DNA from 2 places in the Allobosea sp. 29B genome. Region 2 is predicted to be linked to the other one. Evidence: predicted binding sites of a transcription regulator. Region 2 holds the regulator's gene; the other holds the start of a gene.
What was found. The regulator PhoB, encoded in region 2, activates phosphate uptake and scavenging genes when phosphate is short. The targets are predictions, from matches to a motif close to TGTCATNNANCTGTCAT.
Positions count from the first base shown of each region.

Region 1: the regulator PhoB is predicted to act here: its motif matches at 1,814-1,830, upstream of GV161_RS30645 (Na/Pi symporter).

Region 1 is NZ_LR733817.1:6,287,004-6,291,081, reverse strand. Features, by position in the region: gene GV161_RS30645 (Na/Pi symporter) at 1-1,667, opposite strand, end outside; gene GV161_RS30640 (nuclear transport factor 2 family protein) at 1,906-2,295, opposite strand; gene gstA (glutathione transferase GstA) at 2,292-2,903, opposite strand; gene GV161_RS30630 (helix-turn-helix domain-containing protein) at 3,030-3,395, shown strand; gene GV161_RS30625 (VOC family protein) at 3,407-3,877, opposite strand; gene GV161_RS30620 (hypothetical protein) at 4,028-4,078, opposite strand, start outside.
Region 2 is NZ_LR733817.1:2,272,607-2,276,684, forward strand. Features, by position in the region: gene pstA (phosphate ABC transporter permease PstA) at 1-521, shown strand, start outside; gene pstB (phosphate ABC transporter ATP-binding protein PstB) at 550-1,350, shown strand; gene phoU (phosphate signaling complex protein PhoU) at 1,388-2,110, shown strand; gene phoB (phosphate regulon transcriptional regulator PhoB) at 2,138-2,836, shown strand; gene GV161_RS11135 (YnfA family protein) at 2,846-3,166, opposite strand; gene GV161_RS11140 (NUDIX hydrolase) at 3,175-3,600, opposite strand; gene GV161_RS11145 (hypothetical protein) at 3,673-3,990, shown strand; gene GV161_RS11150 (GcrA family cell cycle regulator) at 4,066-4,078, opposite strand, start outside.

The sequences.
Region 1 (4,078 bases), 4.0 Mb from region 2:
GTCTGCTTGCTCGGCTCTGTCACGGGCACGACACGCGAGACCGAACGGCGCTCTTCATCGATGCGCTCGATCAGGAAGTAGGCGCGTTCGGCCGAGCCGAGCAGCGCCAGGATCGCGCCGCGCTCGACCCAGGGCAGCTCGGCGCCGAGGCGCAGGCAGCGCTCGCGGACGCTCGTCAGGGCGGCGATGCGCGGCTGCGCCTCCGCGGAGACCAGCGGAGCATCCGGCCCGGCCGGCAGGATCGCGCGCATCGCCTCGGCGACCTGATCGATGACGCTGTCGACGATCTGGCGCCCTGGCGCGCCGAAGGGCTGGCGCTCGATGCGGCGGGCGATCTGGTAGAGGGTCTCGCCGAGACTGGCGGTGAAATCCTCTTCCTCGATCAGGCTCGCGACGAGGTCGGCGCGGGCATAGGGCATCTCGGCCGTGAACATGCCGGAGGTGTACGTCCGGATGTCGCGATTGAGGATGTCGATCGCAGCGTAATGCTCGTCGCTCTTCTCCGGCGCATCGGGCTTGGTGCGAGCGATGTCGAGGAAGAGCTGCGCGGCCTGGAGATAGCGGCCGGTCTCCTTCTGGATGTTGGCGACGGCATGGGCGTGATCGGTGGCCTTGGCGAGGAAGCGCGGCGCCGAATAGTCCTCGATCTCGTCCGTCGCCGTGGCGCCGACCTTCATCAGGACGCGCTCGAAGACGCCGACGAAGGGGAAGAGCAGGACGGTGTTGAAGATGTTGAAGAAGGTCGAATAGAGGCCGATCGCGACCGGGATGAGCGGGAAGGTTTCCTTGCCGTCCTTGACGACCGCAACGCCCGGATCGCCGCCGAACCACTGCATCGCCCAGGTCAGCACGTCCATGGAAACGAAGAACAGCGGTATCGTGATGGCGACGCCGATGATGTTGAAGGAGATATGGGCGTAAGCCGCGCGCTTGGCGTTCTTGGTCAGGTTGAGCGAGGCCATCCACGAGGTGATGGTGGTGCCGAGATCGGCGCCGAGCGAGAAGGCGACCGCGGTCTTCCAATCGAGGATGCCGGCGGCGCCGAGGCCCATGACGATGCCGATCGTCGCCGAGGAGGAGTGGATCATCGCGGTGATGCCGGCGGCGATCAGCACGCAGTAGAGCAGGCCGAGATAGGTGTCGGCCTTCAGCGAGGAGATGACGCCCATCACCTCCGGCATGTTGCGCAGGGGGCGCAGGCCGCCGGTCATCAGGTTGAGGCCGTAGAAGATCAGCGCGAAGCCCATGCAGGCGAGCGCAATGTTCTTCACCTTGTCGGTCTTGGCGAAGATGTGGATCAGCGCGAAGATGCCGGCGAGCAGCAGGCCCAGCGGGCCAAGCGGCAGCGCGATCAGGCCGTTGCCGAGCGTCGTGCCGATATTGGCGCCCATGATCACGCTGATCGCCGGCCGCAGGCCGATCACACCGGCGTTGACGAGGCCGACGACCATGACGGTCATCGCGGTCGAGGACTGGATGATGCCGGTGATGAAGGTGCCGGCGAGGACGCCCTTGGCCGGTGTGCCGGCGATCCTGGCGAGCAGCGCCCGCATCTTGTTGACGGCGAGATTCTGGATGCCGTTGCTCATGAATTCGAGGCCGAGCATGAAGATGCCCAGGCCGCCGATCACAGGCACGATCACCTGCGTGAAGATGTCGACTTGCATGCTCTCGACTCCGACAAATGTGCGCGGTCGCGTCTACCCCCGGGTCGAGGCGTCACGGCAAGCGGCAACAGGCGCGCCCGGCAATGGACGTGCGTGCTTCTCCGTGCCGGCCCCCACCTGGCCAGCGGAGTCCTTAGGCAGGTCGTACGACGTTTGGGTGACTGTGCGTCACAAGGCTGGCGAGCAATCGACGGGCCGCCGGCGTCGATATCCGCCGACGGCCGCGTCTCTCGGCCGTTCAGGTTGCCGCGGAGTCGAGGTCGAAATGGAAGACCTTGGCGATCAACCGCCAGCGCCCATCGAGCCTGATGAAGCTGAGGAGGTCGGTGAAGCGCTTTAGACCGATGGCGCATTCGACGCGGGCCAGCGCGGTGACCGGACCGGCGAATTCGATCGAGAGGATGCGGTCGCGCCGGGGCTCGCCGCGGCTTGCCGGCGAGGGCCGCTTCGCTACCATCGGCAGGTACTGATCCATGGTGAGATGGGTCAGGCTGCCCTCCGTCCCGCAGGCATAGATCGCCTGCGGGTGGAAAAGCTGGCCGAGCTTGTCGGCGTCGCTGTGATGGAGACCGTCGAAATAGTCGCCGAGCGCAGCGACGATCTCTGTGAAACGCGGATCGACGCTCACTGGAGCAGGCCTTCGGCCCGCATCGCTTCCTGCACACTGGCGCGGGCGCCGATCCGCGCCATGAAGGCGCGCAGCTTCGGGAAGGCGTCGAGCGGAACGCTGCGGCTGTCCGACCAGTTGACGATGGTGAAGAGATAGCCGTCGGCGACGGTGAAGTGCTCGCCGAGAAGGTGGCTGCGGCCGTCGGCGAGGATGTTCTCGATATAGCCGAGCTTTTTGGCCACACGGGCCCGCGCCGCCGTCTTGCCGTCCTCGCTCGTGTCGGGGAGGAAGAGCGGCGTGTAGGCCTTGTGCAACTCGCTGCCGATGAAGTTCATGATCTCCTCGAGCCGGATGCGCTCGAAGCTGCCGGGCTTCGGAGCGAGAGCGGCGTCCGGAGCGAGATCGGCGATATAGCGGGCGATGACCGCGCCCTCCGTGAGGACAGTGCCGTCGTCGAATTGCAGCGCCGGGACATAGCCTTTCGGACTGACGGCGGCATAGTCGGCGCCGGTCTCGGTCCGGCCGGCAAGGAGATCGACCTTCTCGAGGGTCACGGGCAGGCCGGCCTCGCGCAGGGCGATATGGGGCGAGAGCGAGCAGGCGCCCGGGGCATAGTAGAGCTTCACGGCAATTTCCTCATCCGCGTTGACGAATGGCGGAGAGCTAGGCCGATGCAGTTACCTCTGTATACGGGGTAACTTGTTGTAACTGCGTTTTCCGGTATCCTCTCGGTAACCGGAGAGCTGACCGCAATGGCTTTGAAACTCAGGAAGAATCGCGCCGCGGCGCAGCCCGAGACCTGCAATGTCGGCGCCTGCATGCAGGTGCTCGGCGGGGCCTGGACGCCGAACGTGATCTGGTTCCTGTCAGGCGGGCCGCGCCGCTTCGGTGAGCTGCGCCGCGACATGCCGGTGATCTCGGCCAAGATGCTGAGCGCGCGTTTGCGAGCACTCGAGGAAAAGGGCGTCGTCCGGCGCAAGGTGGTGCCGACCACGCCGCCCTCGACCGAGTACGCCTTGACCGAGCTCGGGCAGGAATACGTGCCCGCGATCCTGGCAATCGCCGAGGTCGGCGCCAAGCTGAAGGCACAAGCCGTCGCGCGGGCGCAAGCGGCCTAGGCGCCAGAGTTTCAGCCCTTCGCGGCTGCTTCCAGCGCGGCGATATCGAGCTTGACCATCTTCAGCATCGCCTCGGCGACGCGCCTGGCCTTAGCGCGATCGGGGTCCCGCGTCAGCTCGCCCAGCCGCTTCGGCGCGATCTGCCAGGACAGGCCCCAGCGATCCCTGAGCCAGCCGCACTGCTCGAACTTGCCGCCCTCGCCGAGCGCCTCCCAGAGCCGGTCGATCTCGGCCTGCGTCTCGCATTCCACGAAGATCGAGAAGGTGTGGTTGAAGGTGTCGGAGCGCCAGGCCTCGAACGCCTGGTAGCGCTGGCCACCGATGGTGAAGGCGGCGATCTTGACGCTGCCGGCCGGCCCGCTTGGCGATTCCGCCGGCAGGGCGCTGGTCCATTCCAGCGCCGAGTTCGGGATCAGCGACGTATAGAGGCCGATCGCGGCCTCCATGTCCTTATCGAACCAGAGATTCTGGGTGACCTTCATCGCCATGCTCCTTGCTGCGTCATCAGACCGGATGTCGGCCTGTCGTCTCAAGGACGAAAGAGGGGCGAGGGTTCCGACAGACGGCGTTCGTTTTGTGAAGGGAGCATTGGCCGGGAGAGCGGCCCCGCTTCGCAGCGAGGCCGCCATGTCTCACCAGCGATCGTAGCGGGGGCGACCATAGCCGTCGCCATATCCGCGTCG
Region 2 (4,078 bases):
TCATCAACGACATCCTGCTCTCGGCGCCTTCGATCCTGATCGGCCTGTTCGTCTACGTGATCATGGTCGAGCCGTTCCGCGGTTATTCCGGCTGGGCTGGCGGCGTTGCTCTCGGCATAATCGCGATCCCGGTGATCGTGCGGACCACCGAGGACATGCTGCGCCTTGTTCCCGGCTCCCTGCGCGAGGCGGGCGCTGCGCTCGGCGCCCCGCCCTCCGTCGTCATCACCTCGGTGACCTGGCGGGCGGCGAAGTCGGGCATGGTCACCGGCATCTTGCTGGCCCTCGCCCGCATCGCCGGCGAGACTGCGCCGCTGATCTTCACGGCGCTCAACAATAATTTCTGGTTCTCGCCGAACCTCGTCGGCGGCGTCTCCAACCTGCCGGTGACGATCTATCAGTTCGCCTCCGCCCCTTACGAGAACTGGCAGCAGCTCGCCTGGGCGGGATCGCTGATCATCACCGTCTCAATCCTCGTGCTTTCCATCATCGCCCGGCGCATCGTGCGCGGCGGCAAGTGATAAGCGTCCGATCGGAAGGACCATGCAGATGCTTTCGACCCTTGAACTGAGCCCGCAGACGCTGGACGCCGAAGCTCCCGTTCGCATCGCCGTCAAGAACCTCGATTTCTACTACGGCGAGCACAAGGCGCTGAAGAACATCAACCTCGACTTCCGTGACCGGCACGTCACCGCGCTGATCGGCCCGTCGGGCTGCGGCAAGTCGACCCTGCTGCGCATCTTCAACCGCATCTACTCGCTCTATCCCGAGCAGAAGGCGACCGGCGAGATCCTGCTCGACGGCCGCAACATCATCTCCAACAATGTCGACGTGAACGAATTGCGCTCGCGCATCGGCATGGTCTTCCAGAAGCCGACGCCGTTCCCGATGTCGATCTACGACAACGTCGCCTTCGGCATCCGCCTCTACGAGAAGCCGCCGAAGTCGGAGCTCGACGACCGCGTCGAGGGCGCGCTGCGCCGTGCCGCCCTCTGGGACGAGGTCAAGGACAAGCTGAAGAGCTCCGGCATGGGCCTCTCCGGCGGCCAGCAGCAGCGCCTGTGCATCGCGCGCACCATCGCGCAGAAGCCCGAGGTCATCCTGTTCGACGAGCCGACCTCGGCGCTCGACCCGATCTCGACCGGCAAGATCGAGGACCTGCTCGAGCAGCTGAAGAGCGACTTCACCATCGTCATCGTCACCCACAACATGCAGCAGGCGGCGCGCATCTCGCAGTACACCGCCTTCATGTACCTTGGCGAGGTGATCGAGTTCGACGCCACCAACAACATCTTCATGAACCCGCATAAGAAGCAGACGCAGGACTACGTCACCGGCCGTTTCGGTTGACATTCCGAAGCGTCGGCAAGCCCCAAGGATACGCCCCATGTCCGACCATATCGTCCGCTCCTACGACGCCGATCTCGAAGGGCTGCGCCGCAGCCTCGCCGAGATGGGCGGCATGTCCGAGCGCATGCTCGGCGACTCCACCGTGGCGCTGGTGCGCCGCGACACCGCGCTCGCCCAGAAGATCATCAGCGCCGACCAGCGCCTCGACAATCTCCAGCGCGAGGTCGAGGAAAAGGCGGTGCTGACCATCGCCCGCCGCCAGCCGCTGGCGAACGACCTGCGCGAGCTGATCTCGGCGATCCGCATCGCCGCCGACATCGAGCGTGTCGGCGACCTCGCCAAGAACATCGCCAAGCGCGCCGTCGCGATCTCCGGCCAGTTCTCGCCGCCGCATCGCGCCGTGGTCGGCCTCGAGCATATGAGCCGCCTGGTTCAGGCCCAGCTCAAGGACGTGCTCGACGCTTATGCCGCTAGCAACGAGCAGAAGGCGATGGATGTCTGGCGCCGCGACGACGAGATCGACGCGCTCTACACCTCGCTGTTCCGCGAGCTCCTGACCTATATGATGGAAGATCCGCGCAACATCACCTTCTGCACGCACCTCCTGTTCTGCGCCAAGAATGTCGAGCGCATCGGCGATCACACCACCAACATCGCCGAGACCATCCACTACCTCGTCACCGGCCAGTCCATGGACGAAACCCGGCCGAAGCTCGACACCACCAACATCCTCGTCGACCTGCCGGCAGCCAATGGCTGAACTGGCGGGGCTTGAACGGACCCTGACATGCCCGCACGCATCCTGATCGTCGAGGACGAGGAGCCGCTCACCCTGCTGCTGCGCTACAATCTTGAGGCCGAGGGCTTCGAGGTCGACAGCGTGGCGCGCGGTGACGACGCCGAATTGCATCTGCGCGACCATACGCCCGATCTCGTCCTGCTCGACTGGATGCTGCCCGGCCTCTCCGGCATTGAGCTCTGCCGGCGCCTGCGCACGCGCCGCGACACCGAGCGCGTGCCGATCATCATGCTGACGGCCCGCGGCGAGGAGACCGAGCGCGTGCGCGGCCTTGCCACCGGCGCCGACGACTATGTCGTCAAGCCCTTCTCGCTGCCCGAGCTGATCGCCCGCATCCAGGCGCTGCTGCGCCGTGCCAAGCCCGGCCACGTTGCCGGCTTACTTGCTGCCGGCGATCTCGAACTCGACCGCACCACCCGCCGTGTCCGCCGTGCCGGGGCCGAGCTGCATCTCGGACCGACCGAGTTCCGCCTGCTCGAGTTCCTGATGCAGGCGCCGGGCCGGGTCTATTCCCGGGCGCAATTGCTCGACGCCGTCTGGGGCCGCGACGTCTATATCGACGAGCGCACCGTCGACGTTCATGTCGGGCGCCTGCGCAAGGCGATCACGCCCGCCAATGCCAAGGACCCGCTGCGCACGGTGCGCGGCGCCGGCTATGCCTTCGACGAGACTTTTGCGCGAAGTTGAGCGCTTCTGTCAGCGCGGCGCGGCGACGATCACCGCCGCGCCGGCGAGGCAGAGCGCGGCGCCGGCCAGGTCGTAGTGGTCGGGCGCGATCTTCTCGACCAGCGCCATCCAGGCCAGCGACGCCACAATATAGACGCCGCCATAGGCGGCGAAGGCGCGCCCGGCGGCTGGATTGTCGAGCAGGGTCAGCAGCCAGGCGAAAGCCGCGAGCGATCCCAGGCCCGGCAGCAGCCACCAGACCGGCTTGCCGAGCTTGAGCCAGGCCCAGAAGGCGTAGCAGCCGGCGATCTCCGCCAGCGCCGCGCCTGCGTAGGTCGCGAATGTCGCCATGCTGATGCCTACGCTTCCGGCCCGAAAGCCGCGGCCAGCCGGGCGAAGACCGGGCGATAGGCCTCCGATGCCAGCGGGGTCAGCGATCGGACCTGATCGAAGGTGAACCAGCGGATCTCGTTATGCTCGTCATTGCTGATCCTGGGCTCGCCGCCGGTCCATTCGATGACCGCGAACAGATGCCAGAGTGCGGGCGTGACGCCATCCGTCTCGGTCGTCTCGATCGTCTCGAAACGGCGGAAGACCGTCGTCGTGACGCCGAGCTCTTCCTGCAGCTCGCGGACGAGGGCGGCCTCGACGGCCTCGCTTGGCTCGACATGGCCGCCGATCGTATCCCAGCAGGAGGGGCGGTTCCGGCGGTGCGGAGCCCGCAAGCCCAACAGGAGCTGCCCATCCCGGATCGGCAGCGCGCAGGCATATTCGACAGGACCCATGCTCTCTCCTTGCCGTTTGGCGTTCGGTTGCATCGGCTGGACGACGATGCGCGGTTCCCGCAGATTGCCTTCATGCGCTTCACCAAATGGGACTATATCGCCTTTCCCTTTCTCGCCGCGCTGTTGATCGGCGTCGGCTATGGCGCGCTCCGCCTGGTCGGCTTCTTCGGTCTCGGCATACTCGGCCTGGTCATCGCGTTCATCACGGTGCGGATGGATCTGGAAGGGGATGGCGGTCCCGAGCAGTTCAAGGCCAGGGACCACATGTCGCGGGCCGAGAAGGCCGCTGATCAAGCCGAGAAGGCCTCGCGCCTGCAGCCGCTCTTCGTGGCGCAGGTCGTCGCGGCGGGCTTCGTCATCCTGGGCTTCGGATTTCACTTCCTGCTTTGACACAGGAACTGCCTCGACAACGAAAAGCCGGCCTTTCGGCCGGCTTTCATGGTCGTGCCACTCAGTTCCGAGCGCTCAGGCGCGGATG